3 regions of the Nocardioides anomalus genome follow, and region 1 is predicted to be linked to each of the others. Evidence: predicted binding sites of a transcription regulator. Region 1 holds the regulator's gene; each other region holds the start of a gene.
The links. The regulator LexA, encoded in region 1, represses DNA repair genes until DNA is damaged. The targets are predictions, from matches to a motif close to TCGAACANNTGTTCGA.
Positions count from the first base shown of each region.

Region 2: G5V58_RS07100 (DUF6504 family protein) is a predicted target of LexA. The motif match lies at 2,603-2,618, and genes of this name have one in related genera.
Region 3: recA (recombinase RecA) is a predicted target of LexA. The motif match lies at 3,338-3,353, and genes of this name have one in related genera.

Region 1 covers NZ_CP049257.1:168,557-178,765, forward strand. Annotated here, with positions in the region: gene G5V58_RS00930 (ATP-dependent DNA helicase) at 1-1,005, shown strand, start outside; gene G5V58_RS00935 (hypothetical protein) at 1,002-1,535, opposite strand; gene G5V58_RS00940 (phospholipase D-like domain-containing protein) at 1,679-2,992, shown strand; gene G5V58_RS00945 (MXAN_6640 family putative metalloprotease) at 3,068-4,609, opposite strand; gene lexA (transcriptional repressor LexA) at 4,753-5,520, opposite strand; gene G5V58_RS00955 (LysM peptidoglycan-binding domain-containing protein) at 5,837-6,196, shown strand; gene G5V58_RS00960 (DUF3052 domain-containing protein) at 6,301-6,717, shown strand; gene G5V58_RS00965 (hypothetical protein) at 6,738-7,082, opposite strand; gene G5V58_RS00970 (ATP-binding protein) at 7,146-8,141, shown strand; gene G5V58_RS00975 (NupC/NupG family nucleoside CNT transporter) at 8,149-9,411, opposite strand; gene G5V58_RS00980 (mismatch-specific DNA-glycosylase) at 9,477-10,010, shown strand; gene G5V58_RS25700 (DUF6069 family protein) at 10,115-10,209, shown strand, end outside.
Region 2 covers NZ_CP049257.1:1,382,252-1,392,460, forward strand. Annotated here, with positions in the region: gene G5V58_RS07075 (DUF4126 domain-containing protein) at 1-213, opposite strand, end outside; gene G5V58_RS07080 (hypothetical protein) at 223-966, opposite strand; gene G5V58_RS07085 (SigE family RNA polymerase sigma factor) at 963-1,451, opposite strand; gene G5V58_RS07090 (YbaK/EbsC family protein) at 1,497-1,991, opposite strand; gene G5V58_RS07095 (hypothetical protein) at 2,017-2,520, shown strand; gene G5V58_RS07100 (DUF6504 family protein) at 2,643-3,044, shown strand; gene G5V58_RS07105 (SAV_6107 family HEPN domain-containing protein) at 3,077-3,562, shown strand; gene G5V58_RS07110 (DNA polymerase III subunit alpha) at 3,619-7,617, shown strand; gene G5V58_RS07115 (methyltransferase domain-containing protein) at 7,661-8,377, shown strand; gene dinB (DNA polymerase IV) at 8,396-9,721, shown strand; gene G5V58_RS07125 (DUF3040 domain-containing protein) at 9,801-10,209, shown strand, end outside.
Region 3 covers NZ_CP049257.1:2,586,404-2,596,612, forward strand. Annotated here, with positions in the region: gene G5V58_RS13055 (GNAT family N-acetyltransferase) at 1-435, opposite strand, end outside; gene G5V58_RS13060 (thioesterase family protein) at 462-1,220, opposite strand; gene G5V58_RS13065 (regulatory protein RecX) at 1,285-2,088, opposite strand; gene recA (recombinase RecA) at 2,162-3,205, opposite strand; gene G5V58_RS13075 (hypothetical protein) at 3,394-3,942, opposite strand; gene G5V58_RS13080 (S-methyl-5'-thioadenosine phosphorylase) at 4,000-4,788, opposite strand; gene G5V58_RS13085 (DUF3046 domain-containing protein) at 4,785-4,979, opposite strand; gene G5V58_RS13090 (methyltransferase) at 4,989-6,134, opposite strand; gene G5V58_RS13095 (GNAT family N-acetyltransferase) at 6,156-6,677, shown strand; gene G5V58_RS13100 (hypothetical protein) at 6,628-6,996, opposite strand; gene G5V58_RS13105 (ABC transporter permease) at 6,993-7,778, opposite strand; gene G5V58_RS13110 (ABC transporter permease) at 7,775-8,575, opposite strand; gene G5V58_RS13115 (ABC transporter ATP-binding protein) at 8,575-9,501, opposite strand; gene G5V58_RS13120 (DUF2867 domain-containing protein) at 9,599-9,979, shown strand; gene G5V58_RS13125 (guanine deaminase) at 9,969-10,209, opposite strand, start outside.

The DNA.
Region 1 (10,209 bases):
GCCGGGCTGACCCAGGCCAAGGGCGCGGTCCAGGACGTCTTCGCCACCGCCGAGCGGATGGCGGCCCACCGGGAGTCCGACGTGCTCTGGGTGGCCGAGGGCGGTGAGCACAGGCCGCCCCACCTCGCCGTCGCGCCGCTGCAGGTGTGGGGGCCGATGCGCGACAAGCTGCTGACCGACAAGCTGGCCGTCTTCACCAGCGCCACGCTGCGGCTGGGCGGCGACTTCGGCGCCGTGGCCGGCAGCTTCGGGCTCAAGCCGAGCGAGGACGTCGACCGCGCGGGTGGGCAGGAGCTCGAGCGCGACGAGGACACGCTGCCCTGGCGCGGGCTCGACGTGGGCAGCCCGTTCGACTACGGCCAGCAGGCCATCCTCTACGTCGCCCGCCACCTCCCGCCGCCCGGCCGCGACGGGCTCGGCGCCGCCCAGCTCGACGAGATCGTCGAGCTCGTCGACGCCTGCGAGGGCCGCGCGCTGGGCCTGTTCTCCAGCCGCCGCGCGGCCGAGGCCGCCGCCGACGCGGTCCGGGTGCGGCTGCCGCACCTGACCACGCTGGCCCAAGGCGACGCCCAGCTGCCCGAGCTGGCCCGGCAGTTCAAGGAGGACCCGCACACCGCGCTGTTCGGCACCCTCTCGCTCTGGCAGGGCCTCGACGTGCCCGGCGACACCTGCCAGCTGGTGCTCATCGACCGGATCCCGTTCCCGCGGCCCGACGACCCGCTGATGAGCGCCCGCCAGCGCGCGGCCGACAAGGCCGGCGGCAACGGCTTCATGCAGGTCGCCGCCACCCACGCCGCCCTGCTGCTGGCCCAGGGCGCCGGTCGCCTCATCCGCACCCACGCCGACCGCGGTGTGGTCGCGGTCCTCGACCCGCGGCTGGCCACGGCCCGCTACGGCCCCTTCCTCAAGGCCAGCCTGCCGCCGATGTGGACCACGACCGATCCCGCGGTGGTGCGCAAGGCCCTGGCCCGCCTGGCCGCGGCGGCACCCTCCGACGCGCGCTAGAAGAGCTCGACGCCGAGCCAGCGGGCGACCAGGCCCAGGTCGCGCTCGACGTCGGTCAGCGCCACGACCACCGAGCGGTCCCACTGCGGTGTCTCGCGCAGGTGGTCGACGAACGTGCTGAGCTCGCGCCAGCCGTCCTCGAGCTGCAGCACGACCAGGTGCGGGTCCACGCCGTCCACGACGGCCGTCGCGGCGGCGACGCTCTGCCGGGCCACCTCGAGCGACGGGGTGCGGAGCGCCGGCGCGGCCTCCCAGCGGTACGTCGCCCGTCCGAGCGCCTGGTGGGCCGCGTCTCCGGCCGCCACGCACGCGGTGGGCCGACCGGCCAGCTCGCAGGCCTCGACCAGCTCGCGCAGCGGCTCGGTGTCGGCGTCGGACCCGAAGCTGATCACGTAGCCCCGCCGGTCCGAGCGCCGCTCCGGCGCCAGTCCGGTCGGCCAGCGCGAGAACAGGTGGCCGCCGACCGTGCGCAGCTGCCGCCCCGCCGCGGGCGCGACGGCCCGGCCCAGATCGACGGTGTGGAGCGGCATGCCCCGACAACGCGCGCCTGGCAGCCGGGTCACGGCGACGTGCGCACTGGTCTAGAGCCGCGAGCGCCCTTGGGAGCACCGAGACGTCCCCGGAGCCGACGTGCTCCGGGACCGCGTGCCCGGCGCGGATGAGACCCTGGGGCATGGCCTACCGCGTCGTCGCGACCGCCGCCCTCACCCTGGCGCTGCTGGGCTCCGCGTGCGCGTCGAGCTCCTCGGAGCCGCCGGTCGAGAGCCGGGAGCCGGCTGCGCGGGCGGTGACGGCCGGGTCCTCGTCCGCGGCCCCGGTCCGCCCCGCCGCCGCGACCGCGACGCCGACCGCCGTACCCCCGGCCGCACGCGGGAAGACCCGCCTCAGTGGCTGCAACACCGACGGCGCGGCCCTGGAGGTCTGCTTCTCCTCACCGGCGACCAAGGGCGGCAGCGACCCGGCGGTGGTGCGCCGGTTCGTCGAGCTGTTCAACGCCGCGGGCGCCGGCGACTCGCTGCGCATCGCGATGTTCCGCTGGGACATCCCGGCGACGACCAAGGCGCTGGTGGCCGCGCAGCAGCGCGGCGCGCACGTGGAGATCGTGGCCGACGCCGACATGACCACCAAGGCGGCCGGGCGGGCGGTGATCGCCCAGATCGAGGCCGGCGACCCCGCGCCGGGCAACGTCGTGGTCTGCCAGGGCGCCTGTCTGCCGTGGCGGGGGAGCGGCCCGGCCCCGCCGTCGCAGGACGTCAACCACCTCAAGCTGCTGCTGGCCGACATCGACGGCCAGCGCTCGGTGGTGACCAGCTCGAGCAACTTCGAGGGGCGCCAGTACTCCCAGGTCAACAGCCTGGCCCGGGTCACCGACGACGGCTACTACGCCTTCGCGCTGGACTACTTCCAGCGCCTGCGCGCGCAGAGCTGGACCGTCGGCGGCCAGACGTGGGGCGACGCGCAGAAGACCTACGCCGGCCCACCGGCGGCGATGGTCTACCCGCGCAAGGGCGACATCGTGCTCAACACCCTCAAGCAGACGCACTGCGTGAAGGGCGCGCGCACCGTCGACATCATGGTCGCGGTCATCCAGCGCTACGACGTCCGCGCGCAGATCGGGCGGCTCTGGCGCGAGGGCTGCCAGCTGCGCATCGTCACCACCCGCGACCTGATCGAGAACTGGCTCCAGCGCCCGTTCCGGCTCCCGGGCGGGCAGAGCGTCGACATCGCCGACAACCTGGTGCGCACCATCGTGGCCCACGACAAGGTCTACGCGATCCACGCCAAGATCGGCGGCAAGGTGCAGTACGCCGTGGTCACGGGGACCAGCAACACCACCTGCGGCGGGCTGCTCTACAACGACGAGCTGATGTTGCGCCTCGAGGGCCAGTGGGCCTTCAGGGCCTACCGCGCCCACGTGAGCGACGCCTTCCGCCACGCCCACCAGTCCCGCGAGTCCGCGACCCCGGTCCAGGCCCGCTGCCACTGAAACGTCGCCCCACGCAGCAGCCGGCCCCGGTGACCGTGAGGTCACCGGGGCCGGCTGGTGTGTAGGTCAGCTGTCTCAGGCGGCCTTGACGGACACCCGGGAGCGCTGGTTGTCGAACACGGCCTTGCCGGAGCAGGAGACCGCGTTGCGCTGGTAACGACCGCACTGGCGGTACTTGGTGCTGGCGTTGACCAGGGTCACGTCCACCGACGTCACGCTCGGGTCGAAGGCCACCGTGGCCTTGCCCTTGCCCTTGCGGTTGACCTTGATGGCCTGGATGGAGAGCACCGCGCCGTTGGCGCCGTAGGCGACGTAGATCGCCTTGGAGCCGTGGGACTTCGGGGCCATCCGCAGCTTGACCTTCAGCGCCGAGGCGCCGCCACCGTTGGCGATGTTGAGCGTCGCGCTCGTGAGGTGGTCCAGGTTGAGCTTGCCCTTGGCGCCCTTGCCGCCGGCGAGCGTGACCGAGCCGGCAGCCGGCTTGATCGGGTAGTTCTGCTCGACGCCCTCGTCGAAGATCGGCGTGTGGGTGAGCCGCGTGGCCGCGGAGTAGTAGGTGAAGAAGTCCGCCAGCGACGTGCCGTTCTTCTTGAGCACCTTGTTGATGGCCTGCGTGGAGTAGAGGTTCTTGCGGCCCTTGGAGCTGTCGGCCGCCTCCCAGATCTTGAGGATCACGTTGGGCAGCAGACCGGTCTTCTCCGGGTAGGTGTTGCTCATCAGCCGGAAGAAGTTCCACACGCCGTACTGGAAGACGCCGGTGTCCTCGAACTTGTCCATCGACCGTCCGGGCGAGGTGATCGGGCTGCGGCGGAGGTACTGGACGTTGTCGTTGACGTCGTCGTACAGCTCGTCCTCGGCCCAGGTCGCGGTGGCCTCGAGCAGCCAGTCGTCGTCGAGTGCGTCGTAGGCGAACTGGGTCGCGTGGAAGTACTCGTGCGCCGCGGTGACCTGCAGGTTCTGCAGCGGGGTGTGGCTCGGGAAGCCGGCGTAGTCGTTGTCCAGGACGCAGTAGGCCCAGACGTCGTGGTGCCGCCCGCGCAGCCGCTGGTCGGTGGTGCAGTAGCCGTAGAGGCCCGGCTCGAGCGAGTCGAGGTAGATGTCGATGCGGTTGTCCCCGCCCTTGCCCTTGTCGGGCTTGGGCCGGCGGTAGCCCGACGCGGCGTAGGTGTTGGCGACGTTCTGCACCGTGGCCAGCGCGACGTTCTGGTCGAACGCCGCCGGGTTGAGCTCGGCCGGGTCGTAGTGCAGCAGGATGTTCTCGTCGCCCACCGTCGCCGGCTTGTCGGGCCGCTGGGCCAGCCGGTCGGCGGCCGCGCGGTCCGCGGGGGAGAGCGCGTCCTTGAGCATCCACAGCTTGCGCAGGGCCAGCGTCGCGTCGGGACGCTGGTTGGCCGGCGTGCTGGGGCTGAACGCCTTCTGGGCCTGGGCCAGGGCGGCCTTGGCGCGCCAGGTGCGGTCGTGCTTGACGGCCGGCTTGGCGACGCTCGCGGTCCGCGCGGCGGACGGAGCGGCCAGCGCGGGCGTGCTCAGCGTGGTGGCGACGAGCGCGAACGCCGCGGCCACCGCCGCCGTGAGCACGAGCGCCGGGTTGCGGCGCGCCCGTGAGGTCGTGGGCATGGGTTCTCCGAGTCTGTAGGGAAGGTCGACGAGGTCGTGTGGACCCTACCCCGGAAGACGGACACCGAGACCGTACGGTTGGGTGCTGGTCTGCAGCTGTCCTGGAGCCGTGACGCCGCGCGCCGACGCGCCGCTGCGGCCGGTCAGGGCAGGCGGCGCAGGACCGCGGTGACCTTGCCCAGGATCGAGGCGTGGGTGCCGTCGATCGGCTCGTACGCCGGGTTGTGCGGCAGCAGCCAGACCCGGCCGTCCTTGCGCTGGAAGGTCTTGACGGTCGCCTCGCCGTCGATGAGCGCGGCCACGATCTCGCCGTTCGACGCGGTCTGCTCGCGGCGCACGACCACGAAGTCGCCGTCGCAGATCGCCGCGTCGATCATCGACTCCCCGGCCACCTCGAGCATGAACAGCTCGCCGCTGCCCACCAGCTCCTGCGGCAGCGGGAAGACGGTCTCGAGGTTCTGCTCGGCCAGGATCGGGCCACCGGCCGCGATCCGACCCAGCATCGGCACGTAGGTCGCGGGCGGGACGGCGTCGCCGATCCCCGTCTCGTCGTACGGCGTCTCCTCGGCCGAGGAGACCGACTTGCGGGCGGCCATGACCTCGGGCAGGAACACCTCGAGCGCGCGCGGGCGGTGGGGGTCACGGCGCACGAAGCCCTTCTCCTCCAGCACCTTGAGCTGGTGGGCGACCGAGGAGGAGCTGGTCAGCCCGACCGCCTCGCCGATCTCGCGCATGCTCGGTGGGTAGCCGCGCTGCTCCATGAAGTCGCGCAGGTGCTCGAGGATGCGCTGCTGGCGCGCGGTGAGCCCCGTCGCGTCCGCGGGGCCGTCGGGGAGCTCGGTGACGGTGCCGCTGATGCCGCCGCCGGCAGCGGAGGAGCCGCCGCCCGGTCCAGGAGTCTGTCCAGCCATGCGCTGACCGTAGCGACGGCGTTGCCCGGTTTCAAACACCTGTTCGAACGGGCGTGTCGCTCGTGGCGGACCACGCCTCGCGCGAGGTGGCGCCCCGCGCCGCCTCTCACGTCGGGCGGGCGCGACACGCCGCTCGAACAGGTGTTTGAAATCGTTCGAACACCTGTTCTACGCTCGTACACGTGTTCGATCGACCGCTGGTCGGACCGGCGCCGCCGAGGACTGTCGGTGGTCGCCTCTACAACTGGACACAGCAACCGATCACCAGCAGCAGACCCCAGGCCGCGACCGTGGCCACTTCCCCAGGAGTCCCGACATGACCGCGATGACCTTCGACACCGTCCTCACCACCCGCCCGGCCCGCGCCGTGCGTCCGCGCTCCAGCGTGCGGCTGACCCGCCGCGGTCGACTGGTGGTCCTGGTCGCAGCGCTGGTCGTCGCGTTCGCCATCGGTGTCTTCGTCACCGCGGCCGGCTCGGTCGCGACCCAGGAGCCCGGCACGCCCGAGCCGACCCGCATCGTCCAGGTCGGCAGCGGCGACACCCTCTGGGCCATCGCCTCGGGGCTAGCCGACGACGGCGACGTGCGGGGCATGATGCAGCGCATCGAGCAGCTCAACGCGCTCGACGGCCCCACGCTCCAGGCGGGTCAGCGGCTGGTCGTCCCGGCCGAGTAGCCGCACCACACAGACTTCGTCAGCCGCTTCGACCCCGGCTGGCGGGCCGGGGAAGACAGGGGCGGAGCCACGTGGCTCCGCCCCTGCGGTCATTTCCGGGCACCATGACCCTCGTGGCCGGATCCTCAGGCACTCCGCTCGTGCGCAAGCTCGGCATCGGCGACGAGCACGTGGTCTTCCTCGACGGCGCCCCGCTCGACCTGGAGCTCGGGGACACCGGGGGAGCACACGTGGTGCACCGGCTCCCGCGCCGGGCGGACGTCACCTTGACCTTCCACACCTCGCGCGCGGCGCTGGGCCGCCGGCTCCCCGTCCTGTTCGAGCGGACCACGACCGCCGGGATGGTCTGGGTCTGCTGGCCGAAGAAGGCCGCCCAGAAGGCTCGCGGCATCGACAGCGACCTCGACGGCGACCAGGTGCGCCGACTCGGCCTCGCGCTGGGCTTCGTCGACGTCTTGGTCGCGGCCCTCGACGAGACCTGGTCCGGGCAGAAGTTCGTGCGCCGGCTGCGGGACCGGTGAGCGCCGCGGCGGACCGGACCTCAGTGCCGGTGCGGCCGCGCGTCCTTGCGGGTCGGCTGCTCGAGGACCCCGACCGCACGGAGCAGGGCGGTCAGCAGCCACAGGCAGCCGAAGAGGCAGACCACGGCGCCCACCGAGCACAGGACGAGGACCGTCCACCGGCCGGACTCGCCTCCACGCGCGTCGCGCCCGGCCCCGATGGCCAGCCACACCAGCACCACCCAGGCGAGCAGCGTCAGCAGCGAGCCGGCGCCGAGCAGGGCGAGGTCGGGCCGGAAGGTTCGCCGGGGCCGGGGTCCGCGCCGGGCGCCGCGCCGCGCGCCGCCGCTCGGGTCGCTCCCCGGGAGACCCTCCTGCCCTGCCACCGCGACATCATGACTTGCCCGGACCTGCCCGCGGCGGAGGCCACGCTGCCCTAGTCTGAGCGCGTGTCCAGGCCCTCGCAGGCGGCTGCGCCGGTCGAGCCGCAGGCGCCGCTGGGGCACCTGTCGCGGCTCGGCTTCGCGCTGCTGGGCGCCGGCGGGGTCGACGAGATCGCCACCAGCCTGTTCCGCGACCTGGGCGCCCTGCCCGGCGTGCGGCGGATCGGCTTCGCGCTGACCGAGGGCGGCGGACGCCGGCTGCGGTTCACCGCCAGTGACCGCGAGCTCGACGAGGGCCGGGCCGACTGGTGCCACATCGACGCCTACGACGACGTCCCGATCACGACGGTGGTCCGCACCGGCGAGCCGGTGCTGGGCGCGCGCCACGAGCTCGACCCGCGCTACGCCGAGTTCGTCCAGCGCCAGCCCGAGGACGTCCGCGCGATGGCCGTCGTCCCGCTGCCGGGCACCGGGTCGCCGATGGGCGGCATCGTGCTCTACCTCGACCGCGAGTGGAGCTTCGACGAGACCCAGCGGCAGCTGCTCGAGGCGACCGCGCGGCGTACGGCCGAGGCGGTGGACCGGGTCCGGCTGGCGGGCACGAGGCACGACGACGTCTGGGACGCCGACGACAACGGTGCGGTCACCGCACGGATGGTGCTGCACGGCGACACGCGCGCGCCGTCCGCGGCACGACGGTTCGTGCGCGACGTGCTGGTCGAGGCCGGTGCGTCCGAGGACCTCCTGTCCACCGCCGAGCTGTGCGTCTCCGAGCTGGTGACCAACGCCGTGCTCCACGCCGACAGCTCCTCGGAGCTGCGCGTCGTCCTCGACACCGCGCTGACCGTGTCGGTGCGAGACCGCGGCGGGCCCGCGCCGGAGGCGGCACCCGACGACGACCCCGACCCCCTGCGCGTGCACGGCCGCGGCCTCCAGCTGGTCGAGGCGCTGGCCGACCGCTGGGGCTCCGAGCGCGACGCCGTCGGCACGACGGTGTGGTTCGCCCTCGACCTGGCCGTCGACGAGGGGGCCGGAGCGGACTCCCTGGACGAGACGGGCTGAGCCCCTCTCAGAGGCTGATGACCACGCCGGCGATGGCGGCGTTGGCCAGGTTGGCCAGGGTGCCGGCCAGTAGCGCGCGGAGCCCGAGCTGGGCCACCCACGAGCGCCGCTCGGGGGCGAGCGAGCCGATGGTGCCGATCATGATCGCGATCGAGCCGAGGTTGGCGAAGCCGGCCAGAGCGAAGGTCACCACCGCCACGGTCACGGGGGAGACCGAGTCGACCTGCGGCCCGAAGTCGGCGTACGCCACGAACTCATTCAGCACGGTCTTCTGCCCGATCCACGAGCCGGCGTCCACCGCCTCGGACCACGGGACGCCGAGCAGCCAGGCGAGTGGCGCCAGGCACCAGCCGAGGAGCTTCTGGAAGGTCAGGTCGTCGGCGCCGAACCAGCCCCCGACCCCGCCGAGGATGCCGTTGGCCAGGGCGATGAAGGCGATGAACGCGATGAGCAGCGCCCCCACCGTGACCGCGATCTTGCCGCCCGCCAGCGCCCCGTTGCCCAGGGCGTCGATGGCGTTGCGCGAGTGCTCGTCCCTGACCTGGCGCACGTCGACCTGGTCGGCGTCGTCCTCGGCCACGCCCTCCGCCTCGTCGTCCGGGTCGGTCGGCGTGCTGTCGGGCCACATGATCTTGGCCATCAGCAGGGAGGCGGGTGCGTTCATGACCGTGGCCGCGAGGAGGTACTCCAGCGGGGCGCCGAGTAGCGAGTAGCCGACCAGCGTCGACCCGGCCGCGGCCGTGAAGCCGCCGACCATGACCGTGAAGAGCTGGCCCTTGCGCAGGCTGCGCAGCCACGGCGCGATCATCAGCGGCGCCTCGCTCTGCCCGAGGAAGATCACCACCGCCGCGAACGTCGCCTCGATCCGGCTGACCCGCAGCAGCCACGAGATCGCGCCGCCCACCACGAAGGTGAAGTACTGGATGACGCGCAGGTAGAACAGCAGCCCGATCAGCGCCCCGAGGAAGACGATGACCGGCAGCACCTGCAGCGCGAAGATCGTCTGGTCCTTCCCGCCGACCCCCGTCAGCGGGCCGAAGACGAACGTCGTGCCGTCCTCGGTGTAGCCGATCAGCGACTCCACGCGGTGCGACACCCACGCCATCGCGTCCTCGCCCGGCCCCCACCGCAGCACCAGCAGCGCGAACCCGATCTGCAGCGCCAGCGCGGCGCCCACCGTGCGCCAGGAGATCCCGCGCCGGTGCTTGGAGAAGGCCACGGCCACGAGCAGCACGAAGGCCAGCCCGAGCAGGCCGCGGAAGTCGCCCACGAGGGGGTGGTACCCCGTTGGGCCGGTGAACGCGCCACGCCTCGCGCGCCGGGTACCGCCGGCCCGTGGAGGTCCTGCCCGACGTCGTCGGCCCCGATCCGGTCATCGTCTTCTGCGGCATGGCCGGCGCCGAGAGCACCAAGCAGCGCGACCACTACTACGCCTCGCCGGGCAACAGCTTCTGGGAGTGCGCGCACCTCTCGGGGCTGACGCCGAGTCGCCTGCGGCCCCAGGACGACCACACCGTCCCCGCGCTCGGTCTCGGCCTCACCGACCTCGTCGGCCACTGGGACCACGACTTGAACCGAGGGTGGGTCGAGATCGAGCGCCTGGTCGCCGCCGTCGAGCGCTGGGATCCGGCCTTCCTCGCCTTCACGGCCAAGGGCACCGCGGCGTACGCCGCCCGCGCGCTCGGCCACCGCCCGCCCGGGCTGGGGCTCGCACCGTGGGGCATCGGGCGCTCCGAGGTCTTCGTGCTGCCGGGCACCAGCGGCGCCAACCAGCGCAAGGACTACGACGGCCGACCGAACCGGCTCGCGTGGTGGCAGGAGCTCGCGGCCATCGCCGCGCCCGAGCTCCAGGCGCGCCGCCCGCACTGACATTTGTCGTAGCGGACCGACCACGTCCGACCCTGCTGGCGAGCGCCCCGTCCTCCCTAGCGTCGTCTCATCGCCCAGAGCGGGCGGGGACGGAGGAGGAGACCATGTCTCAGCAGGTGCAGACCCCGGTGCAGCAGGGCGAGGTGCGCGCGGCGCAGCGCCGGTGGCGCGACGACGCGCCGGTGGCGGTGGCCGCGGG
Region 2 (10,209 bases), 1.2 Mb from region 1:
GTCCCACGTGGAGTCGACGTACGGGATCTTGTCGGCCACGAACTCCATCGCGTACAGGAACCCCGCGATGGCCAGCACGTCCCACCGCGCCAGCACGTCGGGGATGTCCGAGCGGTCGCTGATCCGGTCCGCGACACCGAGGACCAGCACCACCAGGTAGGCGTTGACGCCGCTGGCCCAGCCGCTCGAGAACGCCAGGGGCAACGACTCCACGCCGAGAGCCTAGGGTGCGCCGACCCCCGGCTCGACGGCCGCGGCGAGCAGGTCCTCCACCGGCACCCGGAAGCCTGCCTTCTCGGGGCTCGTCGCGGCGAGCTGCTCGGTGACGGTGACCGTGCCGGTCGGGGTGGTCGCGATGACCTGGCGGCGGAACACCCGCTCGTCGGGGTTCACCTCGTCCAGCTCGGACACCGGCACGCGCGCGAAGGTGAGATCCCAGCTGCGCCCGACCCGTTGGGTCTGCACGGCGCCGGTGTTGACCACGGCGAGCTCCTGGACGACGGCCGGCCGGCCGTCGGCGCCCGTCGTGGGCGTGCAGGAGACGTAGCCGAGCGCCATCCGGTCCCGGCAGTACGCCGCCGGATCGGTCAGCGTGTCGCCGCGCCGCAGCTCGACGGTGAAGAAGTGCCAGCCGCCCTCGGACGGTCCCAGACCCAAGAGGGTCGCGTCGCCCTGGCGGCGCGTGCTGGCCACGGGCAGCGGACCTGCCGCGGGCTCGAGCTCCGCCCGTACGTGGGCCGCCCAGCCGCCCTGTGTCGAGCTCGGCTGCGCCACCGGCTCGTCCCCGAGGGCGAGCGGGACGGCGGCGGCCGCGACCGCCACGACCGCGGCCGCGGCAGCGCCCGCGACGAGGCGTCGGGCGCGCAGCCGTCGACGACCGAGGGCGACGGGCACCCGGGCGTCCAGGCCGTGCGGGGGCTCGGTGGCCGCGACGTCCTCGCGGAGCAGGGTGGCGAGCTGGTTCATCGGGTCTCCTGGAGGTCGAGCTCGGGCAGCCGCTCGCGCAGCGTGGCGAGGGCGCGGGCGGTCTGGCTCTTGACGGTGCCGTCGCTGATCCCGAGCAGGCGGCCGACCTCGGCGACGGGCAGGTCGTCGAGGAAGCGCAGGGCGACGACGGCGCGCTGGCGGTCGGGCAGCGCGGCGAGGGCGGCGCCGAGGTCGGGTCCGTCCGGGACGGGCGCGGCGCGGTCCGGCAGGTCCTCGGTCGGCGTCTCGGGGCGGTGCCGGCGCAGGTGCGAGAGGCACTCGTTGACCACGACCCGGCGCGCGTAGGCCAGCCGGGTCTCCTCCCGCACGCGCGGCCACGCGACGTACAGCTTGGCGAAGGCCTGCTGGGTCAGGTCCTCCGCGACGTGCCAGTCGCGCACCACGACGTAGGCCGTGCGGCGCAGCGCGGTCGCCGTGCCGGCGTAGAACTCCGTGAACTCCCGCTCACGGCGGTCGCGTCGCACCACACTGCTTGTACGTCGTGGGCCGCGCGTCAGGTTGTCACGGGGTCAGTCGACCTCGATGGTCTCGGCGCCGGTCATCCGCGCGAGCTCGTCGTAGGTCGTGCTGAACACCGCCGCCGGGTGCCCGGCGGCGGCCCACACCACGTCGTACTGCTGGAGCTGGACGTCGAGCCACGTCGGTACCGGGGCGGGGTGGGCGAGGGGCGAGACGCCCCCGATGACCTGCCCGGTGTGCTCGCGCACGAACTCCGGCTTGGCCCTCGTGAGGGCCGGTACGCCGACCCGCCGCGCGGTCGCCTCGGTGTCCACGCGGTGCGCGCCCGAGGTCAGGATCAGCACCGGGGAGCCGTCGGCGTCGAAGAGCAGGCTGTTGGCGATCGCGCCGACCTCGCAGCCCAGCGCCTCGGCGGCCAGTGCGGCCGTGTGGACGGAGTCGGGCAGAATGACGACCTCGCCCGTCCCGCCGAGCCGCGCGTGCGCCTCGCGGAACCGGGTGATGGACGGGTGCTCGGTGGAGACTGGCTCGGTGGGCTCGGTCACGGGCCACAGCCTAGGAAGGGGAGCGGTGAGCGCGCAGCAGCCAGCCTCGGTGACGTGGGCGGTGCGGCTCCTCTACGCGATCGTCGCGCTCGGGCTCCTCGTCACGGTGCTCATCGTGGTGCTCCACGACCAGCTGATCCGGTCCTGGGCCGAGGGCCGCCGCGACCTGCGCCGGGTCCTCGACACCCAGGGCCTGGACGCGGTCAAGAACGGCGACGTGCACGTCCCGGCGTTCGTGCCGGTGGCGATCGTGCTGTTCGTGGTGGTGGCCATGCTCATCTGGGTGCTGACCGAGTTCCTGCGCAAGGGCTACCCCTGGGCGCGGGTGGCGCTCACCGTCACGCTGTTCTTCCTCGCCGTCGGCACCATCGCCGGGCTCCGGACCGGGGCCCCGCTGACCTTCATGGTGCTGTCGATCGCCTCCTTCCCGATCGAGGCGGTGGCGGTCTTCTTCCTGTGGCACCAGGACACCGCCGCCTACCTGCGCGGCTCCTGGAACGCCCCCGGCGAGGACCGCGCCCGGGCCTGAGCCGGCCCCCTCCGACCCCGGACCCACCCTGTGGATCCGGGGTTGACGTGCTGTCCGTGCGGTGGGGTACCGTTCGAGTTGTTCGAACACGTGTTCGAACAGACCGTCGAGAGGGGACCCGCATGAGGCGCTACGCCGACCCGGTCGAGGTGCGGCAGGGCCCGCTCGACGACGACGCCCGCGGCCTGGGCGCGCAGGGCGCGAGCGAGGGGCCGCAGCAGTTCCTCTGGCACGGCCGGCTGTGGAAGGTGCGCGCCGTCCTGGCCCACTGGGTCGAGACCGGGCCGTGGTGGCACTCCGCCGGCGCGCAGGCCGCCCGGGGCGCGGACGGCGGCGCGACCGACGAGCGCACGGCGCGCGTCCCGGTCCCGCTGGGCGACCTGCTGGCCGAGCGCGAGCTGTGGCGCGTCGAGGCCGGCCGCGGCCGGACCACGCCCGAGGGCGAGCCCGACGGCGGCGGGGTCTTCGACCTGTCCTTCGACTGGACCGACGGGCGCTGGACCCTCGTCGGCTGCACCGACTAGAGACCCGCCCCGAGCCGAGAGGACGCACGACCATGGAGAACCCCCACGTCCTGCCCGCCACCACCCACTCCTACCTGGCCCGCAGCGCCGAGTCGCTGAGCGAGGCGGTGGGTGCGACCGAGGCGACGACCCGCTACGCCTGCGCGCACGTCTCCGCACTCCGGGCCGCCGCCGCGCTGCTGGCCGCGAAGGCCCGACCGGTGGCGCCGACCCGGCGCAAGCCGCAGAAGAACGCCTGGGTCCTGCTCGCCGAGGTGGCGCCCGAGCTGTCCGAGTGGGCGGGGTTCTTCGCCGCCGGCGCCGGCAAGCGGGCCGCTGCCGAGGCCGGCTCCCGCCGGGCGGTGACCGACCGCGAGGCCGACGACCTGGTCCGCGACGCCGACCGGTTCCTGGCCGTGGTCGAGCAGTCGCTCGGGCTGGCGGCGCACGCGCCCACGCTTCCCTACCTCGTGCCGCCGATCGCCGCGCCCGGGACGGGCGGCACCGTCACCGCGCTGCGCGACCGCCGCGTCGGCTGACGGCGCGCTGAGCGGAGACGACCTGGACCCACCACCACGAGGAGGACGCACCCCGCATGTCCGACCCGTTCGTGCACCTGCACGTCGCCTCGGGCTACTCCCTGCGCTACGGCGCCTCCCACCCGCACACGCTGGTCGAGCGGGCCGTCGAGCACGAGATGGACACCCTCGCCCTCACCGACCGCGACGGGACCTACGGCGCGGTGAAGTTCGCCCGGGCCTGCTACGCCGCGGGCATCCGGCCGGTGCTCGGGGTCGAGCTGGCCCACCACCCGACCCAGCCGTGGGGTCCGCCGCGACCGCGCCCGCGGACGCCGGTCCGCGGCGGGGCGCTGCGCGACCCGGCGCCGAGCGCGCCGGGTGGCCTGCCCCGGGTGACCTTCCTGGCCAGCGCCGACGGCCGGGGTGGCGGTCGCGCGGGCTGGGCCGCTCTGTGCCGGCTGGTCTCGGCCACCCACCTGGCCGGCGAGCGCGGGGACCCGGTGCTCGACCTCGGCGCCCTGGCCGACGGCCGGCTCGGCGGCGATCTCGGCGCGGAGGTGCGCGAGCACGTCGCCGCCGGTCACCTCGTGGTGCTGCTCGGACCGCACTCCGAGCTGGCCCGCGCGGCGACCCGCCGGCGCGACGACCTGGCCCGGGCCGCGCTCGAGCCCTGGCGGGCCCTGGTGCCGCGCACCCACCTCCAGGTCGAGCTGGTCTCGCACCGCCTGCCCGGCAGCCCGCGCGACGGCTGGGGGCCCGGCACCACCGCCCACGCCGCCCGGATGGCGCGCGTGGCCCGCGACGCCGGGCTCGGCACGGTGCTGAGCAACGCGGTCCGCTACGCCGACCGGCGCGACGCCCCGACGGTCGACGTCCTCGACGCCGCCCGCCGGCTGGTCGCCCTCGACCGGCGCCACGTCGACCGCGGCAACGCCGAGGGGTTCCTCAAGTCCGGCAAGCAGATGGCCGAGATCGCCGAGGAGGTCGCGCGCCAGTCCGGGCTCGCCGCCGACCCGGGGCGCGAGGCGCAGCGGCTGCTCGCCCACACCCGGGCGGTGGCCGACCGCTGCGCCCTCGACCCGCGCGCCGACCTCGGGCTGGGGGAGGTGCACTTCCCCGAGTTCGCGCTGTCGGGTGCCGGCACCGACGCCGACGCCATGCTCCGCGCCCGCTGCGAGGGCGCGATCGGCGACCGCTACGGCTCGGGCCCCAAGGCCGTGGTCTGGAAGCGGCTCGACGACGAGCTGCAGCTGATCCGCGGGCTCGGCTACGCGTCGTACTTCCTGACCGTCGGCGACGTCACCGACCTCATCCGCGACCTGGGGGTGCGGTGCGCCGCGCGCGGCTCCGGCGCCGGCAGCCTGGTCAACTACCTGCTCGGGGTCTCCGGCGTCGACCCGGTCCGGCACGGCCTGCTCATGGAGCGGTTCCTCTCGCCGCTGCGCGAGGCGCTGCCCGACATCGACGTCGACGTGGAGTCCGCGCGCCGGCTGGAGGTCTACGAGCGGATCCTCGACCGCTACGGCGGCGAGCGGTGCGTGTGCGTCTCCATGATGGACACCTACCGCGTCCGGCACGCCGTGCGCGACGTGGGCGCGGCGCTCGGCATGCCGCCGGCCGAGGTGGACGTCATCGCCAAGGCCTTCCCGCACATCCGGGCCCGCGACGCCCGGATCGCGCTGCGCGAGCTGCCCGAGCTGCGGGCGAGCGGGCTCGACGACGCCCGGCTCGACCTGGTCTTCCAGCTCGTCGAGCGGCTCGACGGGCTGCCCCGCCACGTCGCGGTCCACCCGTGCGGGGTGCTGCTGTCCGACGCCACCCTGCTGGACCGGACGCCGGTCGAGGCCAGCTTCGCGGGCTTCCCGATGAGCCAGTTCGACAAGGACGACGTCGAGGACCTCGGGCTGCTCAAGCTCGACGTGCTCGGCATCCGCATGCAGTCCGCGATGGCCCACGCGGTGGTGGAGATCCGCCGCACCGACGGCCTCGAGGTCGACCTCGACGACCAGGAGCAGGTCCCGCTCGACGACCCGGCCACCTACGAGCTCATCTCCTCGGCCAAGACCCTGGGCGTCTTCCAGATCGAGTCTCCGGGCCAGCGCGAGCTCGTGGGCAAGTCCGGTCTCGACTGCTTCGAGGACGTCATCACCGACATCTCGCTGTTCCGCCCCGGCCCGGTCAAGAGCGACATGGTCACGCCCTACCTCGAGGGCAAGCAGCAGTGGCGCGCCCCGACGCACCTCCACGAGGACCTGCGCCCGATCCTGCGCGGCACCTACGGCGTGGTCGTCTTCCACGAGCAGGTCATCGAGATCATCGCCCAGCTCACCGGCACCACCTTGGCGGAGGCCGACGAGCGGCGGCGGGCCCTGGGCGACGTCGAGGGGATGGCCGAGACCAAGGTCTGGTTCTTCCCGCGCGCGCTGGCCCGGGGCTACCCGCTGAGCGTGGTCACCCGGATCTGGGAGGTGCTCAAGGCCTTCGCCTCGTTCGGGTTCTGCAAGGCCCACGCCGCGGCCTTCGCGCTGCCGACGTTCCAGTCCGCCTGGCTCAAGACCCACTGGCCGGCGCACTTCCTGGCCGGCGTGCTCACCCACGACCCGGGGATGTACCCCAAGCGGCTGATCCTCGACGACGCCCGCCAGCTCGGCATCGTCATCCTCGGCCTCGACGTCAACAGCAGCGAGAAGGAGTACGTCGTCGAGCGCGTCGCGCCCGACGTCCGCGCGGGCGCCGGGGCGCAGCGCCGCGACGGCATCCGGCTCGCCCTGGCCGAGGTCAAGGGCATCAGCGAGGGCGAGGTGGAGCGGATCGTGGCCGCCCGGCCCTACCACTCGCTCACCGACTTCTGGCAGCGCGCCCGCGTCTCGCGCCCGGTGGTGGAGCGGCTGGTGCTGGCCGGCGGCTTCGACGCGGTCTACGGCATCGACCTCGGTGCCGAGGGGGTCTCGCGGCGCAACCGGGTGACCCGCCGCGACCTGCTGCTCCAGGTGGCCGGGCTCGACCGGCACGCCCGGGCCGTCGAGCGCGCCGGGCGCAGCCGAGGCCTGGGTCGTGCGCGCACGCCGTCGGCGTCGGGCAGCCGGGAGGGCTCGGTGGCCCGGGCCAAGGCCGACGACGCCGCGGCCCGCAACAGCTCCGACCACCGGGTGCGCGACAGCGTGCCCGAGCTGGAGCGGCACCCGCTCGGCGACGCCGGCGTGTGGGCGCGCGCCGCCGCGCAGTCGCGCGCCACGCCGGCGCCGCCGCCCGTGGACTCGGTCCAGCTCACCCTCGACCTTGGTGACGAGCCGGCCGAGGGCGAGGTGTCGGGGCTGCCGGAGCTGACGCCCGAGGAGCGGATGAAGGCCGAGCTGGAGATCCTCGGCCTCGACGCGAGCCGGCACGTCGTCGACTCCTACGCCGCCTTCCTCGATGAGCTGGGCGTGGTGCGCAGCGCCGGCCTGCTCCGCGAGCGCAGCGGCTCCGAGCTGCTCGTCGCCGGGGTCAAGGTCGCCACCCAGACCCCACCGATCCGCTCCGGGCGGCGCGTCGTGTTCCTCACCCTCGACGACGCCACCGGCCCGGTCGACGCCACGTTCTTCGAGGACGCGCAGGGTCCCTACGCCGCCACCGTCTTCCACTCCTGGCTGCTGGTGGTGCGCGGCGTGCTGCGCCGCACCGGCTACCGCGGCGTCTCGCTGCGGGCCACCGGCTGCTGGGAGCTGCCGGTGCTCGCCGCGCTCTGGCGCCGCGAGGGCATCGAGGCGGTCCGCGAGCGGCTGGCCGTCGTGCCCGAGGGCTTCGGCGCCGTCGGTGTCGAGCTGGCCGCCGCGGGCGCGGCGCAGTCCCGGTCGTCGCGGCCCGTCGTGGCCAAGCCGCCGACCTCCCCTTCGAGAGGCTCGGGACCCGGCGACCCCGAGGCGGAGGCCGGGACCGGCCAGCACACCGCAGGTGGCATGGCGCGGCGCCGGGTGCTCATGCACTCGAGCGGCTTCGCGCTCTCGCCGTACGCCGACGTCAAGCCGGCCGGCGAGGACACCCGCGAGGTCGCCCGCAAGCTGTGGCACCGCAGTCCCGGGAGCCCGGGGTGACGGCGCCGAGGCGCGTCGACGGGTGCGCCCTAGGCTGGGCGGCATGCCCGGGACCGCCAGCGAACGCCGCGACAGCGCCCGCACCGTCGTGGTCTGGGACGACCTCGCCGAGGTGCTCGACGGCCCGACCCTCGACGTGCTCGACATCGGCGGCGGCACGGGTGTCTCCGCCGTCCGGGTCGCCCAGCGCGGCCACCGGGTCACCGTGGTCGACCCCAGCCCGGACGCCCTCGCCGCGCTGGCCCGCCGGGCCCGCGAGGTCGGCGTCGAGGTCGCCGGGCTCCAGGGCGACCTCGGCTCGCTGGCCGACCTGGTCGAGCCGGCCAGTGCCGACCTGGCCCTGTGCCACGGCGTCCTCGAGGTCGTCGACGACCCGGCCGCAGCCCTGGCCGCCCTGGCCGGCACGCTGCGCCCCGGCGGCCGGCTCTCGCTGCTGGTGGCCCAGCGTCACGCCGCCGTCATCGCCCGCGCCATGGCGGGTCACCTCGGCCAGGCCCTCGCCCTCCTCGACGACCAGGGCGCGACCGGCCGCACCGGCCGCCGGTTCACCGCCGACGAGGCGACCGCCCTGCTGGTCGGGGCCGGGTTCCGGGTCGGCACCGTGCACGGCGTCCGGGTCTTCGCCGACCTGGTCCCCGGAGCGCTCCTCGAGCTCGAGCCCGGCACGACCGCCGCACTGCTCGACCTCGAGCGGGCCGTGGCCGAGCGAGCGGAGTACCTCCCGCTGGCCACCCAGCTGCACGTCCTCGCCACCCGCTGACCCCGCCCGGGGCGCGCGGTGAGCGCGTCCCCGGCCACGGGCGATGCCGTCACCACCCCGATCCTGCACGTGGACATGGACGCCTTCTACGCCTCGGTGGCCACCCGCGACAGGCCCGAGCTGCGCGACGTCCCGGTCATCGTGGGCGGCGGCTACCGCGGCGTGATCCTGTCGGCCAACTACCACGCTCGCGCGTACGGCGTCCGCTCCGGCATGCCCTCGACCCGGGCGCGCCGGCTGTGCCCCGACGCGGTCCGGGTGCCGGCCGACCACGAGCTGTTCGGGACGGTGTCGCGGGCGGTGGTGGAGAACTTCCGCCGGGTCACCCCGCAGGTCGAGGTGGTCTCGCTGGACGAGGCGTTCCTCGACGTCCGCGGCTCCACCCGACGCCTCGGCACGCCGATCGAGATCGCCGAGCACCTGCGCGCGGTGATCCACGACGAGCAGGGCATCACCTGCTCGGTCGGCGTCGCCGCCTCGATCTCGGTGGCCAAGCTGGCCAGCCGGCGGGCCAAGCCCGACGGCGTGGTCGTGGTGCCGCCGCAGGAGATCACCTCCTTCCTGCACCCGCTCGACGTGGGCGAGCTCTACGGCGTCGGGGAGAAGACCCAGGCTGTGCTGCACCGGCTCGGGCTGGTCACCGTGGGCGACGTCGCGCACACCCCGCTGCGCACCCTGCAGCGCGCCGTGGGGGAGGGCCTCGGCCGGATGCTGCACGACCTGGCCTGGGGGCGCGACACCCGCGCGGTCACGCCGGGGCGGGTGAGCGTGTTCGGGTACGGCGGCGACCCCGACAAGTCCATGGGCGCCCAGGAGACCTTCGGCCGCGACATCGACGACCGCGAGGTGATCCTGCGCGAGGTCCTCACCCTGAGCGCCAAGGTGGCCGAGCGGATGCGGGTGGCCGGCGTCGCCGGCCGCACGGTCTCGCTCACGGTGCGGTTCGCCGACTTCACGACCCTCACCCGCGCCCGCACGATCCCCGAGGCGACCGACGTGACCCAGGAGATCTACCGCGCCGCCGTGCGCCTCTACGACGCCCTCGGTCTGCAGCGCGCCCGGCTGCGGCTGGTCGGCGTGCGGGTCGAGGGGCTGGTGCCGCGCAGCTCGGTGCACCGGCAGGGCGTCCTGGGCGAGCGCGACCGCGGCTGGTCCGAGGCCGACCGCGCCGTGGACCGTGCCACCCGCCGCTTCGGGCGGGCCGCGGTGCAGCCCGCGAGCCTGCTCGACCGGGCCGCCGGACGCGATGAGGCGTCCTCCACCGGGCCGCCCGGGGCGCGGTCGGAGCGGTCCACAGGTGAGGCGCCTCTACCCGTGGGTACTAAATCTTCGGAACACTCCTAGTGAAGCGCGGAGCCCCTGCCTACACTTGGCTCTGATCCACCGCCGCGCACCCGCGCGTCAGGCCCCTGTGGGAGGAACGGTGCCACTCTCCGAAGAGGAGCTGCGACTGCTCGAGCAGATGGAGCGCGCCCTCGTCGAAGAGGATCCGAAGTTCGCCTCCACCCTGCGCGGGACGTCGCTGCGCCGCTCGGCCCGCCGCCGCGCCATCGCCGCCGGCGTGGTGTTCGTGCTCGGCATCGCGCTCCTCATGGGCGGCGTGATGATCGCCAACCACAAGGTCGGCTTCACCATCGGCATCGCCGGCTTCGTGGTCATGCTCGCCTCGGCCACGGTCGCGCTCACCTCGATGCGCAGCCAGCACACCGCCGCGGCCCCGCCGCCCGGCTCGGACGACCCGCGCCTGCACCACCCCTCGCGCGGCGGCTTCCAGGTCATCGACGGCGGCCGCACCTCGCGCCTGCGCCGCCCCCGCCGGGGCGGGCGCGGCA
Region 3 (10,209 bases), 2.4 Mb from region 1:
GATGGCGTCGGGATCCGGGCCGAGGACGGCGTACTCCGGGTAGTCGCCGATCCGGTAGTCCTGCACGAACCCGACCGAGCGGCCGTTGACCTCGATCACCCACATCCGGGTGGGGCTGCGACCGTCGACGCGCTCGGCGTACTTCTCGGCGATGTCGGCGTCGGCCAGCTCGCCCTGGGACCACCAGCGCTCGACCGCCTCGCTGCGCCGCCACGCGACCACGTCGTCGAGATCGCCTCGCGTCATCGCCCGGGTGGTGACCCGGGTGTCGTGGTCGACGACGAAGCGCTTGACCTCACCGGACAGGTCGACCGGCTCGGGGTCGGCGTGCAGGCTGGCGCACGTGCGCCGCGCGGCCGCGGCCCAGGACTCCCCCGGACGCGCCACACCGTGGAGCTCGCGATCGCGGTCGACCACGACGACGGGGACGGACACGAGCCCATTGTGGCCTCATCCCGGAGTCACTGCGGCCGCACCGTCAGGGTCTGCGCCACGGCCCCGAGCGGACCGTGCTCGTCGTGGAGGACGCTGCGGGTCAGCCCGTGGCCCTCCGGACCGAAGGTGACCGTGGTGTCGAAGCCCAGCCAGCCCTCGGCCGGGCGTCGGACCAGGTGCGCGGTGAGGTCGACGTTGGGGAAGCGCACCCGCTCGGGTGACTCGCGCACGGTCATGCCGTTGGCGATGTCGAACAGCGCCGCCGCCCGGCTCAGCCGGCTGGTGGGCTCGTCCGCCAGCAGCACGGTGTCGGTGCGCACCCAGTACTGCGCGCGCCCGGGCTCCCGCTCGTCCCGGCGCACCTGCGCCGAGGCGAGGTAGCCGCCGCCCCAGACCGTGGTCGGGTCCCAGGGCGCGAGCTCCCCGGGCCCGGCCAGCTCCGCCTCCGCGCTGCCCCGGACGGCGCTCGTGTCGCGGACGTCCATGAGCCACGCCCGCAGGCTCACCGCCGGTCGACCGGCGTGGCTGAGCACCGCCTCGACCAGCTCGACGGTCCGCCCCGCGCGCAGCACGCTCGTGCGCACCTCGACCTCCTCCATCGGCAGCACGCCGAGGATGTCGAAGCCGAGGCGGGTCGCCACCTTGTCGCCGGCCCTCTGTTCGACCGCGTGGGTGAGCAGGCCCAGCGAGGGCCCGACGTGCTGCTGGTCGAGGTCCCAGGCGCCGCTGACGTGCTCGGTCGGGGCGAACGTGTGCTCACCGGTGCGGTGGAAGTAGGCGGACATCGCCCCCATGCTCCACCCAGGCGCCGGCGGGCTCTCGCCTGGCTCGCGCCGGCTGCGGTGCTCGTCAGACCGAGTGCGGCTCCTGGGGCTCCTCGCGCCCGGCGTCGCGCAGCTCGTCCTTGACCACGCTGAAGGCCAGACCGCTGGAGTAGCCCTTGCGGCCCAGCATGCCGACCAGTCGCCGAGTCGCGGTGGCGTCGTCGACCCGGCTCAGCGAGCGCAGCTTGCGCCGCACCAGCTCGCGGGCCGCCTCCTCCTCCGCCGCCGGGTCGAGCTCGTCCAGGGCCTCGCGGGCGGTCTCGTCGTCGATGCCCTTGCGGCGCAGCTCCTGGGCCAGGGCCCGGCGGGCCAGCCCCTTGCCGCCGCCCGAGGCCGGCTGCCGCTGGCTGACCCAGGTCCGGGCGAAGGCGCCGTCGTCGACCAGCCCGACCTCCTCGAACCGGTCGAGCACGCCGTCGGCCACCTCGGCCGGGACGTCCTTGGCCGCGAGCTTGTCGCCCAGCTCCTTGCGACTGCGGGCCCGGCCGGTGAGCTGGTCGAGCAGGATGGTGCGCGCCACCGACTCGGGATCGGCCGCCGGCGCCTCGCGGGCCGGGTCGCGCGGCAGGTGGGCGTCGGGTCGCTGCTCCTCGCGGTCGCGCCGGCCGCGGCGGGCCGAGCTGCGGCCGCGGGCCGGGCGCCGACGCTGGCCCCCGCCCGCAGGCTCCTCGGACCGGGTGCCCCAGCTGGTGCGCGCCGCCGGCCCGCGGCCCCCGGCGTCCTCGCCGGGGGTGGCCGGCCGCTCGCCCGGCGTACGGCGCGTCCAGGCGTCGACGCCCTCGCTCACGTCACCGAGCCAGTCGGGCGCCGGTCTCGTCTCGTCGTGCACGCGTGCCCTCCTCGTGTCGCCGTGGTCCGGCGCCCCGACCGCCGCCGTGTGCGGCGGTCGGGACCGGGTCGGCTCAGAAGTCGTCGACGCCCACGGGCTCGGCCGGCGCGGCCTCGTCGGCCACCGAGGGCACGACGCCGAGCTTCTCGAGGATCTTCTTCTCGATCTCGTTGGCCAGGTCGGGGTTGTCGCGCAGGAACCCTCGGGAGTTCTCCTTGCCTTGGCCGAGCTGGTCGCCGTCGTAGGTGTACCAGGCGCCGGCCTTGCGGACGATGCCCGCCTCGACGCCGACGTCGATGAGGCCACCCTCGCGGGAGATGCCCTTGCCGTACATGATGTCGAACTCGGCCTGCTTGAACGGCGGGGCGACCTTGTTCTTCACGACCTTGACGCGGGTCCGGTTGCCGACCATGTCGGTGCCGTCCTTGAGCGTCTCGATGCGACGCACGTCGAGGCGGACCGAGGAGTAGAACTTCAGCGCGCGGCCACCGGTCGTGGTCTCCGGCGAGCCGAACATGACGCCGATCTTCTCGCGCAGCTGGTTGATGAAGATCGCGGTCGTGCCGGAGTTGTTGAGGGCACCGGTCATCTTGCGCAGCGCCTGGCTCATCAGCCGGGCCTGGAGGCCGACGTGGCTGTCGCCCATCTCGCCCTCGATCTCGGCGCGCGGCACCAGCGCGGCCACGGAGTCGATGACGATCAGGTCGAGGGCGCCGGAGCGGATCAGCATGTCGGCGATCTCGAGCGCCTGCTCACCGGAGTCGGGCTGGGAGACCAGCAGGGCGTCGGTGTCGACGCCGAGGGACTTGGCGTACTCCGGGTCGAGCGCGTGCTCGGCGTCGATGAAGCCGACGATGCCGCCGGCGCGCTGGGCGTTGGCCACCGCGTGCAGGGCGACCGTCGTCTTGCCGGAGGACTCCGGCCCGTAGATCTCCACGACCCGCCCGCGCGGCAGGCCGCCGATGCCGAGCGCGACGTCGAGCGCGATGGAGCCGGTGGGGATCACCTCGAGCGGCGCGCGGGTCTCGTCGCCCAGCCGCATCACCGAGCCCTTGCCGAACTGCTTCTCGATGTTGGCCAGAGCGACGTCGAGCGCCTTCTCCCGGTCTTGTGCCATGGTCGTGCCTTCCAGGGTCGGTGGGTGGTGAGGTGCATCTCCGACGCTAGGGATGGCCACCGACATCCGGTCCTACCGGTCGTCGGGCTGTGGAGAAGCGGCCCCGGCGTCGCACCTGTGGACAGAACGTAGCCGAACAGGTGTTCGACACGGGTGCGACACGCGGGGCCGCGCTCCGGGCAGTCGGCTCAGAGGGGCGTGACGCAGCGGTGCCAGAAGATCTGGGCGCTGGCGTCGCCGACCAACGCGCCCCCGAAGTCCACGGCGCTGGGATAGACGATGGCACCGTTGACGGTCTGGAGGTCGATGAACTCGTACTGGCTGAGGTTGCCGTTGGCCCAGGTGATGCCGGCCTGGTCGCGCAGGACGCGGTACTCCGGCCACGACATCAGCCGGCCGCCCTTGGCGTTGCAGTCGGTGAGCGCGGCCGCGAAGCTGGAGGGCCCGGTCGCCGCCTTGTCGATGCACGAGCCGAGGACCAGCACGTCGCTGGCCGCACAGGTGCGGGCGGCCAGGTCGGCCGGGCTCAGCGAGCCGTCCGCCACGTCAGCGCCGGTCAGCGAGCCGTCCTTGACGTCCTTGCCGGTCAGCGAGCCGTCCTTGACGTCTTTGCCCTTGACGGAGTTGTTCTTGATCTGGGCCGAGCCGATCTTGGCGGCGGCGTACGACGTGCCGCCGAGCGCGACGACCAGCGCCAGCACGGCGACGACCAGCGCGGGGGTGGGGCGGAGCTTCATGGGGGACCTCCGGGGTTGCGGAACGGGATGGCCCGCAACCTAGGAGGATCCGGCCGATCAGGGAAGGTCGTAGGTGAGCTCGATGCCCTCGGCCCAGGTCGCGCAGGTGCAGCCGTCCGGGTCGGGCAGCGCCTCGACGGCCGCGGTGAGCAGGCCGGTGAGGCGCTCGAGGTTCTGCTTGAACAGCGCGAACACCTCGGCCTGGCCGACACCGTCGTCGCCCTCGGCGCCGGCGTCCATGTCGGTGACCAGGGCCAGCGTGGCGTAGCAGAGCTGCATCTCGCGGGCCAGGGCCGCCTCGGGGGCGCCGGTCATGTTGATGAGGGTGCCGCCCTGGGCGGCGTACCAGCGCGACTCGGCGCGGGTGGAGAAGCGCGGTCCCTCGATGACCACCATCGTGCCGCCGCGCTGGACGTCGGGCGCGGCCGCTGCGAGCGCGGAGGAGACGCGGGGGCAGTAGGGATCGGCGAACGGCACGTGGGTGGCGCCGTGCTCGACGTAGGAGCCGACGCGAGCGGTGGTGCGGTCGACGAGCTGGTCGGGCACGACGAGGTCGCCGGGCGCGACCGAGGCCGCGAGGCCGCCCACGGCGCACGGCGCGAGGACCTGGCGGACGCCGAGCGAGCGCAGGGCCCAGAGGTTGGCGCGGTAGGGGATGGACTGCGGCGGGAACTGGTGCTCCTTGCCGTGCCGCGGCAGGAAGGCCACCCGCCGGCCGGCGACGGTGCCGACGGCGACAGGCGCCGAGGGGTCGCCGTACGGCGTGGTGACGGCGTGCTCCTCGGCGTCCTCGAGGAAGGAGTAGAAGCCGGTGCCGCCGATCACGGCGACGTCCGCGACGCTCACTTCACGGCCGCCGGGAGGTCGAGCGCGCGCCAGACGGCGGCCCACACCTGCTTGGGCGACACGCCGGCGTCGAGCGCCTCCTGCGCGGTCCGCCCGCCGAGCTCGGCCATGACGAACTGACCGGCCCAGGACCGGTAGTAGCCCGGCCCGAGCGCGTCCTCCAACCGGGACCAGAACTCGGTGTGCCTCACCCGATCAGCCTAGGTGGCACCTCGGACAGCCCGGACGGCGAGCCAGGCCTGCTCCCCGCCACCGGTACGCCGGGCGAGGTGGTCGACCCGCCACCCGGCGCCCTCGAGCGCCGCACGCAGCGGCCCCTCGCGCCAGTAGGTGAAGCGCCGCGGGGCCGGCACGTGCCCGTGCGTCGACCACGCCTCGCCGTCGCCCTCCTTGAGCGACAGGCCGAGCACGCCGCCGGCGCGGGTGGCCGAGGCGAGCCGGGCCAGCACGGTCGGCAGGTCGGCGCGGGCGACGTGCAGCAGGCTGGCGTTGGCCCAGACCCCGTCGTAGGGACCGCCGAGGTCGTCGCCCAGCGGGTCGAGGACGTCCGCCTCGTGGCCCAGGGCTCGCAACCGGTCGACGAAGCCCCGCGACACGTCGGTGCGCCGGACGGTGAGCCCCCGCTCCTCCAGCGCCGCGGCGTCGCGGCCGCCGCCGCTGCCGACCTCGAGCACCGCTCCCCCGGCGCCCGCTCCCTGGACGGCCGCGGCGAAGGCGTCGAGGCTCTCGCGCACCTCGTCGGTGAGCTCGGCGACGGCGGCGCTGAAGGCCTCCGCGCCCCCGTCGTACGCCGCCGCGGTGGCCCGGGCGGCGAAGGCCCGGACGTCGTGCCTGTGGTGGAGCACGTCGTGCAGGTGGTAGCGGGCGATGGTGTCGACGGTGAACTCGCTGCCGTTGGAGCGGAGCCCGCGGCGCGCCCAGGTCGCCTCGGGGGCGTCGCACAGCGCGTCGTAGCGCCGAGCCACGGCCTCGGCCGCCGCCACCAGCGCGGGCGCGACGTCGGCGGGGTCCTGGAGGTCGTAGCGCTCGGCCACGGCCGTCTCGTCCTGGTCCCAGTTCGCGAAGGTCGGCTCGTCCTGCTCGAGCATCAGGTCCAGGCGCTCGCCGAAGACCCGGTGCACGTCGCGCACGTGGCAGGCGTACTCCAGCGGGGACCAGGTCTGGGGGTCCGGCCGCTCGGTGGCGCCCGGCTGGGCGAGCACGACCGACCAGCCCACGGCGTCGTCGCGCAGCAGCGCCCCGATCCGGTCGCGGTCCAGGTCGGCGGCCACGAAGCCGCACTCCGGGCACGGCTCGCGCAGCACCCAGGTCCAGTCCTTGGTGTCCGGGACGATCTCAGCAGCCACGCACCCAGCATGATGGGGCCCGTGCTGGTGCGCGACGCAGATCCTGCCGACCTTCCTCGGATCGCCGCCATCTACGACGAGCAGGTGCGCACGGCGATCTCCACCTTCGACCTCGTGCCACCGCCCGTCGACCAGTGGGCCGCGAAAGTCGGGAGCACCAGGCCGGGCGACCACTTCCTCGTGGCGCAGGACGACGGGGTGCTGGGCTTCGCCTACTCGTCGACGTACCGCCCGCGCCCGGCGTACGACCGCACGCGGGAGGTGTCGGTCTACCTCGACGAGGCGGCGCGCGGGCGCGGCCTCAGCCGGCTGCTGTACGCCGAGCTGCTGGCGCGGCTGCGCGCCGAAGGCGTCCGCACCGTGCTGGCGGTCATCGCGCTGCCCAACGAGGCGAGCGAGGCGCTGCACCGCGGGTGCGGGTTCGAGCGGGTCGGGGTGCTGCCCGAGGTCGGGTGGAAGTTCGAGCGCTGGATCGACACCGCCCTCTGGGCCCTCAGCCTCGACCCAGCGCGCCGAGGAACGCCTCCGGGTCGTCCAGGCTGACTCGCAGGGTGTGCACGCGCAGGGGTACGCCGAGGCAGCGGGCGGCCGCGGGCGGGTCGAGGTGGAGCACGACCAGGCCGCGCGGGCTGGTGTTGACCAGCCACTCGCCGCGCCAGCCGTGGGCTCCGACGCTGATGGTGTGGCGCGGGTCCCGCTCGGCGGAGGTGATGGAGCCGCGCGGGATCGTCGCGCGCCAGGTGGGCCCGAGGCGGACCGTGAGGGTGTCGTCGGTCAGGTCGAGCCCGGCGCCGCCCGCGCCGGCCACCGCCAGCAGCGGACGGAGCACCGGGTGCGGCCGGGGCATCGCGAACGTGGTCACGTCAACAAGAGTGCGTCGAGCCGGCGCCGGACCACGAACAGCCCGGCCAGCCCCAGGGCGAGCAGGTAGACCACGGACACCGCCGAGGCCCACGTCAGTGAGCCTGTGGTGAGCTCGCGGCACAGCACGACCCCGCGGTAGAGCGGCGTGCCCTCGACCACCCACCGCACCGGGTCGGGGTAGGCGGTGATCGGGAAGAACGTCGCCGAGAACAGGAACAGCGGCACCTGGGCCAGGGTGATGAGGTCGAAGTCCTGCCAGCTGCGCATGTAGGTCGTGAGCGCCATGCAGACCGCGCTGGAGGCGAACCCGATGAGCAGCGTGGCCGGGAAGGCCAGCACCGCCCACCACGAGTGCACCAGCCCCATCGCGGCCATGATGACGAGGAAGGCGGCGGCGTACGTCGAGCCGCGCAGCTGGCTCCACGCGATCTCGCCGCGGGCCACGTCGCGCGTGGTCAGCGGGGTGGCGAGCATCTGGTCGTAGAGCTTGACGAACCTCAGCTTGAAGAAGGTGTTGAAGGTGGCGTCGATGAGCGCGCCGTTGAGCGCGGAGGCGGCGAGCATGCCGGGCGCCACGAACTCGGCGTACGGGATCTCGCGGCCGTTGAACTCGAAGGTGTCGATCAGCGCGCCGACGCCGATGCCGATCGAGAGCAGGTAGAAGAACGGCTCGAAGAAGCCGCTGAGGAACAGCTTCCACGCCTTGCGGTAGACGATGTAGTTGCGCTCGACCAGCAACGCCGTGGCCCGGACCGCGCCGAGCGGCTGCGCGGTGCTCACCAGACCAGCCGCTTCTGCAACCCGGAGACCGCCCACACCCAGCCCGCGGCCAGCAGCACGAGCAGGACCCCGGCGTTGACCCCGGCCACCCACCAGGTGACGTGGTCGAGGGTGAGCATCCGCGAGAGGTTCACGCCCTGCCACAGCGGCGTGACGCGGGCCAGCCAGGCGCCCGCGGCGCCGAGGTTGCTGACCGGGAAGAACGCTCCGGAGAACAGGAACAGCGGGAAGATCCCGAGCCGGAAGAGCACGCCGTACCCCTCCTCGGAGTGCAGCCGCGCGCTGAACCCGAAGACCCAGACCGCGAAGACCATCCCCACCAGGACCTGCGCGAGGAAGGCCAGCAGCGCGCCCCACCAGGTCGCGAACACCCCGAACGGCGCCAGCACCAGGTCGTAGACGGCGCACGTGGTGGCCAGCCGGAAGGCGATGAACGTCAGGTGTGCCGCGACCAGGTCACGGCAGGTCAGCGGCGTGGCCAGCATCGAGTCGTAGACGCGCTGCCACTTGATCATGCTCATGACCGGGTACGTCGTCTCGCCCACGGCGGTCTGCATGGCGTGCGCGGCGATGAGCCCGGGGACCACGAAGTCGAAGTAGGACGTCGCGCCCTCGAGCACGTCGGGGTCGCCGTCGATGAAGCCGCCGAGCAGGACGCCCATGGCCAGCACGTAGAACAGCGGGGCCAGGAACGAGCTGATGACCGTCCCGCGCCAGGTGCGCTGGTAGACCACGCGCCAGTAGTCGGCCTGGCGGCGGATGCCCTCGCCGAGGGTGAGCGCGGTCGTCGTCGCCATCAGTCGACCAGGGTCCGGCCGGTGAGCCGCAGGAACACGTCCTCGAGCGTGCTGCGCCGCACGAGCGTGGCCACCGGCTGCAGGCCGCGCTCGTGGACCTGGCTCAGCACCCGCTCGCCGTCGTCGGTGTAGACAAGGAGCCGGTCGGGCAGCACCTCGACCCGGTCGCCGAGGTCCTCGATCTTGCCGGCCAGCGCCTCGTGCTCGCCGACGCCGAAGCGGAGCTCGGCCACCTCGCGGGTGGAGTGCTCGCGGATCAGGTCGGCCGGTGAGCCCTCGGCCACGATCAGCCCCTTGTCCATCACCACGAGCCGGTCGCAGAGCTGCTCGGCCTCGTCCATGTAGTGCGTGGTGATGACCAGGGTGACCCCGGCCTGCTTGAGCCGGAACAGCCGGTCCCACAGCACGTGCCGCGCCTGCGGGTCGAGGCCCGTCGTCGGCTCGTCGAGCAGCAGCAGGTCGGGCCGGTTGATGAGGCTCCGGGCGATGGTCAGGCGCCGCTTCATGCCACCGCTGAGGTCGTCGACCTTGGCCTTGGCCTTCTCGGTGAGCTGCACGAACTCCAGCAGCTCGTCGGCCCGCTCGTTGACCTCGGCCTTGGACAGGCCGAAGTAGCGGCCGTAGATGAACAGGTTGTCGCGCACGTTGAGCTCGGTGTCGAGCGTGTCCTCCTGCGGGCACACCCCCAGGCGCCCGCGGATGGCCTGGCCGTCGGTGGCCGGGTCGAGACCCAGGATCCGCAGCTCACCCCCGCTGACCGGGCTCACCGCCGCGATCATCCGCATGGTGCTGGACTTGCCGGCGCCGTTGGGCCCGAGGAACCCGAACGCCTCGCCCCGACGCACCTCGACGTCGATGCCCTTGACCGCTTCGAAGTCTCCGAAGGACTTGCGCAGCCCGCGCGCCGAGATCATCGCGTCGCTCACGAGTCGTGACCCTACGACGAGGGTCGGACAGTGCTCACCCGACTTTGCGACCGCCGGCGGACGCGCCGCCCCCGGCCGCGCTGGTCTGCTGGGCGGCGTGGACTACCAGGACACCTTCGCGGTCGACGGCGGCGGCCGCCACCACGCCGACGCGTGGATGCACGCGGCCTTCGACGGCAGCGCGGGCGCCCAGGCCCTGTGGCGCGGCGTGCTGCAGCTCCGGCTGCGTTCCGCCGCCGACCGGATCGCCGGCTGGCGGGTCGAGGAGCGCACGCCCCAGCGGCTGGTCGTCGCCGCCGAGTCCTGGCACCTGCGCGCCTGGCTCACGTGGGCGGCGTACGCCGACGGGGTCGAGGTGACCACCCACGTCACCTCCCGCAACGCCGCCGGTGCGGTCGCGTGGACCACGCTCAGCCCGGTGCACCGGGCCGCCGTGCCCGGTGTGCTCGAGCGGGCCCGCCGGCGGCTCAGGGCGTGAGCCGCTCCCCCGCCACCCAGGTGCCGGCGATGTCGGCGGGTCCCGCGAGGGCGAAGACCTTGGCCAGCGCGTCGTCGTACGACGTGGCGTGGGTGAGCGCGACGGCGAGCGTGCAGTCGGGGTCGGGGCGCAGCCAGAGCGCGTCGAACTCCTTGCCGACCTCGAGGTCGCCGACCGTGTCGGCCAGGCCGAGCACGTCCGCGCCCGCGCTGGTGGCCAGGTGGAGCAGG